2 regions of the Brevundimonas sp. GW821-FHT12C05 genome follow, and region 2 is predicted to be linked to the other one. Evidence: riboswitches for the same ligand, from Rfam matches in the RefSeq annotation. Region 2 holds a riboswitch; the other holds the start of a gene.

Region 1 (3,248 bases), on a different contig from region 2:
CCGGAACCCGCCGGGTTGCGGCGGCGTGTCGTCCGACGGTGTCATCGACGCCCGCCGTTTGTATCCAGCATCGGCTTCCGCTAAGGAGACCGCGACGATTTTACCCGCCCGCCCGATTCCGGATCGCGCTGACCAGACCTACGCGCTGGCCGCGCGATTTTCGTTTCTGACGAGGCCCCGCCCGGACGAGACCCCATGAACGTCAAGCGCAAGAAGCTCTACGAGGGCAAGGCCAAGATCCTGTACGAAGGACCTGAGCCCGGCACCCTGATCCAGTATTTCAAGGACGACGCCACCGCCTTCAACGGCGAGAAGAAGGCCCAACTCGAGGGCAAGGGCGTCATCAACAACCAGATCAGCGAATTCGTCATGTCGCGCCTGAACGGCATCGGCGTGACCAACCACTTCATCAAGCGCCTGAACCTGCGCGAGCAGCTGATCCGCGAAGTCGAGATCATTCCGCTGGAAGTGGTGTGCCGCAATGTGGTGGCCGGCTCGATGAGCCAGCGCCTCGGCATCGCCGAAGGCACGCCCCTGCCCCGTTCGATCATCGAGTTCTACCTGAAGAAGGACGAGCTCAACGATCCGATGGTCACCGAAGAGCACATCACCGCCTTCAACTGGGCCTCGACCCAGGAGCTGGACGACATCCTGGCGATGACCGTGCGCGTGAACGACTATCTGTCGGGCATGTTCGGCGCCGTCGGCATCACCCTGGTGGACTTCAAGATCGAGTTCGGCCGCATCTGGGAGAACGATTTCGCCCGGGTCATCCTGGCCGACGAGATCAGCCCGGACAGCTGCCGCCTGTGGGACACCACCACCGGTGAGAAGCTGGACAAGGACCGCTTCCGCCGCGATCTGGGCAATGTCATTGAAAGCTATACGGAAGTCGCGCGTCGCCTGGGAATCATGAAGGGCATGCCGACGGTGATTCAGGGGGGACTGCACTAATGGCCAAGGTGAAGGTGCATGTGTTCCTGAAACCCGGCGTGCTGGACGTTCAGGGCAAGGCCGTCGAAGGCGCGCTGAACGGCCTGGGCTGGGGCGGCGTGGCCAACGCCCGCGTCGGCAAGCTGATCGAGTTCGACTTCAGCGGCGAGGGCGACCCCGCCGCCGAGGCCAAGAAGATGTGCGAGCAGCTGCTCGCCAACACCGTGATCGAAAGCTACCGCATCGAGGTCGCGTGAAACGCGTCCTGAAGCTGCTGGTCGTCGTCTTCATCGTCGGCGGGTGCGTGGTGTTCGCCGCCGCCCTGGCCGGCGGGTTGATGGACGACAGCGCCTTCACCACGGCAGCCAAGGAACAGGGACACTGACGGCGTCCGGCGCGTTAGGATCGCTTGACGCTCGCTGACCGGAGACCGCCATGACCTTCATCCTGACCTCGAACGACCTCACCGACGGCGGCGTGCTGCCGGACGCGCAGGTGCAGGCCAAGGGCAACGCCTCGCCGCACCTGAAATGGTCGGGCGCGCCCGAGGGCACGAAAAGCTACGCTGTCACCTGCTATGACCCGGACGCCCCGACGGGCTCGGGTTTCTGGCACTGGACCGTAGCCAACATTCCCGCCGACGTGAGCGAACTCCCCACCGGCGGCCCCGTCCCGGCCGGCGCGGTCGAGGGCCGCACGGACTTCGGCGCGCCCGGCTTCGGCGGCGCTGCTCCGCCTCCGGGCCACGGCCCGCACCGCTACATCTTCACCGTCTTCGCCGTGGACACGGACAGGCTGGACGTGACCTCCGAGAACTCGGGCGCCGTGTTCGGCTTCAACCTGCATTTCCACACCCTGGCCAAGGCGACGATCACCGCCACCTACGAGAACACCGGCCAGGGCTGAGGTCAGGGTCGAGGTCGGGGAAACACATAAAGATATCCTTATATGTTTCTTGACTTCGCCGGGAGACCCGCTTCTATGCGGGTGTCGTGGTCTGCGCGTCGTCTTCGGACGGGGCGGAGCTAAGAGGGAAGCCGGTGTGAAACCGGCGCTGCCCCCGCAACTGTAAGCGGCGAGCCGAAGGTCCATCGTGTGTCACTGGGGGTCCGCCTCCGGGAAGGCCGGGCCCGAAGCCGTGACCCGTGAGCCAGGAGACCTGCCCCGACAGATAACGTCCTCCGGCGGGGTGTCCGGTCAGGCCGCCTGTGCGCCGCCGGACCGTTTCCGCGCGGGCGTTCGCGCGTCCCTGCCCGAAGCCTTGCCACCAGCAAAGGCTTCGCATCATGACCGCCCGTCTCCCCGTCCAGGTCGCCACCCTCGGCTTTCCCCGCATCGGCCCGAAGCGCGAACTCAAGACCGCGCTTGAGCAGCATTGGTCCGGCCGGATCGACGACAAGGCCCTACTGGCCGTCGCCGCCGAGCTGCGCGGTCAGGCCTGGCTGCGCCAGCGCGATCTGGGCGCCGACATCGTCCCGTCCAACGACTTCTCCCTCTACGATCATGTGCTGGATGCGACCGCCATGGTCGGCGCCGTGCCGGACATCTACGGCTGGACCGGCGAGCGGGTCGGGCTGGAGGCCTATTTCGCCATGGCGCGCGGATCGCAGGGCGAAGGAGAGGCGACCTGCGCCCACGGTCATTCGCACGGCGGCGACGGGGTTCCCGCCGCCGAGATGACCAAATGGTTCGACACCAACTACCACTACCTGGTGCCCGAATTCACGGCGGACCAGGCCTTCCGGCTGGGCTCGACCAAGGCGCTGCACGAGTATCTGGAGGCCAAGGAACAGGGGATCGAGACCCGGCCCGTGCTGCTGGGGCCGGTCAGCTATCTGCTGCTGGGCAAGGCGCGGACGACCTCAAGCGGTACGGCGGCGAACGATGCGGGCTTCGACCCGCTGACCCTGCTGCCCAGGCTGCTGCCGGTCTACGCCGAGGTGCTGCGGTCGTTGGCGCGGGCGGGGGCGACCTGGGTGCAGATCGACGAGCCCTGCCTGGTCACCGACCTGAGCGACGCGGCGCGCGAGGCCTATGCCCACGCCTACGCCGTGCTGAGCGACGTCACCCCGCCGATCAAACTGATGCTGACGACCTGGTTCGGCGCGATCGGCGACAATCTGGAAACGGTGCTGGCGTTGCCGGTGCACGGCCTGCACGTCGATCTGGTCCGCGCGCCGGAGCAGCTGGACGCCGTCGCCGCGGGGGCGCGGCCGGACCTTGTCCTGTCGCTGGGGGTGCTGGACGGGCGCAACGTCTGGAAAGCCGATCTGAACGCCGTGCTGGACCGGATCGAGCCGGTGATCGCGTCCGGC
Region 2 (3,248 bases):
AACCCTCGCGCTCGCCGCGCTGCGTCCGGTCGATCTCGAGGCTCAGGCGTGTCGCCGGATCGATGGCCAGGAAGCCCGTGTCGCCGGTGCGGCGCGGCGGGGTCAGGGCCGGAATCTTGCCCGCCTGGGTCGTCTCCAGATAGGCGGCGATCAGGCCCAGGGCCGAGACCTCCGCCTCCTCGAAGGCGCCGAAGCCGTCCAGCGAGGCCACCCCGTAAAGGCGCTCGACCCGGACCTTGGCCCCGACCGGCTCGGCCAGCGCCTGCGGCAGGGCCTGGACCACGCCGCCGGAGCCGTTCAGCGCGTCCTTGGTCGCCTCGTCCGAGAACAGGCGGTCGGGGACCAGCACCTCGGAAGGCCGGAAGGACGACAGGGTCGCGCCCAGGTCGTCCAGCGAACAGGCCACGACGTCCACGGCCCCGGCGGACAGTTCGACCACGGCCACCGCCGCCCGGCCCTTGCGCACCGCCACGGCGGCCAGCCGGTTGGCGCCCCGCGCGTCCAGCAGCGAATCCTCGGTCAGGGTGCCCGGCGTGACCACCCGCACGACGCCGCGATGCACGACCGCCTTGCCGCCGCGCTTCTTGGCCTCGGCCGGATCTTCCAGCTGTTCGCAGATGGCCGCCTTGAATCCCTGCCGGATCAGCCGGGCCAGATAGCCGTCCAGCGCATGCACCGGCACCCCGGCCATGGGGATGTCGTCGCCGTTGTGCTTGCCCCGCTTGGTCAGGGTGATGCCCAGGGCGGCGGCGGCGATCTCGGCGTCCTTGAAGAACAGCTCGTAGAAGTCGCCCATGCGGAAGAACAGGATGGCGTCCGGCTGCCCGGCCTTGGCCGTCAGATACTGGGCCATGAACGGCGTCGCGCCCTCCAGGGACGGGACGGCGTCGGCGTGCGGCGGGTGAGCGAGGGGAGCGTTCATGAGAGCGGCGCAAGGTGAAGGAATGCCGGGAACGGCTCAAGCGGAATAGGGCGTCCTTTACCTCGGCTCACAACTGAATGCATTGTTCAGCCATGATCCTGCGCGGCCTTGCTTCGATGTTCATTCTGGCGGTCTCGGCCTTGCCGGCGATGGCGGAGGAACCGCCTCTCTGGAAACTGGTCGCCCAGTCCGATCTGATTGTCCTGGCGTCGGTGGACATCCCTGCCGCCCCGCCGCCAAGAACCTACGTTTCCCTGCCGCTGAGAGACTTCACAGCGTTGAAGGGGGAAGTCGGCGCACACCCGAAACTGCAGTGGTACTCGGACCCCCGTCCGTACGCGCCGGCTCTGGAGCAGATGCGGGCCGCCGACAGCTCTCGATCTCTTGTGTTCGCCCTGCGCAGCGAAGGCCGTCTCTATTTCGCCGGCGATACGCCCACCGCCTTCCGTCCGGCCGATGCGGAATCCGTCGCGGCGGTCGAAACGGAGATTTCAAGGCAAGCCGGCGTGCTCGCGCGTTGGCGGCGCGACACATCGGTCCCGCATTACGCCGAGGTGCAGGCCATCATCGAGGCCATCATCGCCCTGTCGCCCGCATCAGGTGACGAAAGGCGGAGTGGACCGAGCCGGCAACAACACCTCTTTGATCGCTTGATCGCACTCGGCCCGGAAGCCGTGCCCGCCATCATCGAGCAGATGGATGACAGACGCCGCCTGCCGGAGCCGCAAATCTCCCTCGTGAACGATGCGTCCAACGCCTTCGAAGGCATTCGTCATTACGGACCCGATGTCATGACTGAGGCTCTGGCCGCTGTTCTGAACCAACTCACGAATGAGGACTTCGGCTCCATCTACAACGGAAGCACGCAGGCCGAGCGACAGGCGGCCGTCCAAGGTTGGCGTGTCTACCTTGATCATCTGCGCAACGACGACGCCGCCTGACCTTGCACAAGCGTCGCTGCACTGCGACAAGCCGCGTCGGCGGTTAAGGGAACACGGTGTGAAACCGTGGCTGTGCCCGCAACTGTAGGCGGCGAGATCGCTGTCCGCCCGGAGCTTGCTCCGGCGCCACTGGTTCCTCCCTCGAGGGACTGGGAAGGCGAGGGCTTCGATTGTCGACCCGCAAGCCAGGAGACCTGGCCGCCACCGTCGCTCGCCGCTGTCCGGGACCAGGCAGAGGCGCGGGGACTTCCGTCGCAGCGACCCGATCTTGCGCCGTCCGGACCTTCGGGTTCGGCGGATCGGTTCGCTCACATGAGGCCTCTCGCGCGCATTCGCGGGGCCCGTACGGGGTTTTCGCTCATGAAGCGCTCCATTCTGCTTTCCACCGCGGCCATGGCCGCGGCCTTCGCCGGTCCCGCCTTCGCCCAGGAGGCGCGGGACGATTCCCTGCCCGAGATCGTGGTCACCGCCACCCGCATTCCCTCCATCGTCGCCGACACGCCCGGCGCCCGCGTCATCGACAGCCGCACCATCGAACAGCGCGGCGCCGTCTTCGCCGCCGACATCCTGGCCGACGTCCCCGGCCTGTCCGTGACCCGTTCGGGCGCTTTCGGGGGCGTCGCCCAGATCCGCATGCGCGGCGCCACCCCGGGCAAGACCCTGGTGCTGGTCGACGGCGCCCCGGTCAACGACGCGGCCGAACCCAACGGCGCCTATGATTTCTCGGGCTTCGACCTGGGCGACATCGAGCGCATCGAAGTCCTGTCCGGTCCGCAGTCCTCGCTGTGGGGCTCCGACGCCATCGGCGGCGTGATCGCCTTCACGACGAAGGAAATCGACGGCGTTCGCGCCGAGGCCGAGGCCGGCAGCTTCGGCACCGTGCGCGGCCGCCTCGCCGGCGGCGTGGCCAATGAGACCTGGGCGCTGGGCGGCTATGTCTCGCGCTTCACCACCGACGGCATCTCCGTCGCCGACGAAGCCAACGGCAACCCCGAGGCCGATGGCTTCGAGAACACCACCGTGGGCGTTCGCGGCCGCTACGCCGTCTCCCCGACGGTGAAGCTGGACGGTTCGGCCCGCTGGTCGCGCAGCGAAGCCGATCTGGATAACGGCTTCCCGGTCTCAGACAACAGCGACCGCTCGGAATCGGAACAATGGTCGGGCGTCGCCCGCGCCAGCGTCGACGCCCTCGGCCTGGACCACCAGTTCAGCGTCTCGGCGTCGAATATCGAGCGCGAGACCTTCAGCGCCTTCGGTTCGGTCTTCGAAGCCGACCGCCAGGCCTACCGCTGGCAGGCCAACGGCGAGACCGGCGCCGCCACCTACGCCTTCGGCGTCGAGCGTGAAGAGAGCGAAGGCAGCATCTCGACCGGCGCCAAGGTCGA

What was found. Region 2 has a riboswitch for cobalamin ahead of AC1RRF_RS10465 (TonB-dependent receptor plug domain-containing protein). Riboswitches for the same ligand answer to the same signal wherever they lie in the genome.
Region 1: another riboswitch for cobalamin. It lies ahead of metE (5-methyltetrahydropteroyltriglutamate--homocysteine S-methyltransferase); the one in region 2 lies ahead of AC1RRF_RS10465 (TonB-dependent receptor plug domain-containing protein).

What each region holds. Positions count from the first base shown of each region.
Region 1 is NZ_JBXAQS010000001.1:304,948-308,195, reverse strand. Features, by position in the region: gene purC (phosphoribosylaminoimidazolesuccinocarboxamide synthase) at 196-954, shown strand; gene purS (phosphoribosylformylglycinamidine synthase subunit PurS) at 954-1,190, shown strand; gene AC1RRF_RS01460 (hypothetical protein) at 1,187-1,318, shown strand; gene AC1RRF_RS01455 (YbhB/YbcL family Raf kinase inhibitor-like protein) at 1,369-1,839, shown strand; cobalamin riboswitch at 1,910-2,114, shown strand; gene metE (5-methyltetrahydropteroyltriglutamate--homocysteine S-methyltransferase) at 2,220-3,248, shown strand, end outside.
Region 2 is NZ_JBXAQS010000002.1:234,350-237,597, forward strand. Features, by position in the region: gene mutS (DNA mismatch repair protein MutS) at 1-922, opposite strand, end outside; gene AC1RRF_RS10460 (hypothetical protein) at 1,015-1,863, shown strand; cobalamin riboswitch at 1,888-2,079, shown strand; gene AC1RRF_RS10465 (TonB-dependent receptor plug domain-containing protein) at 2,224-3,248, shown strand, end outside.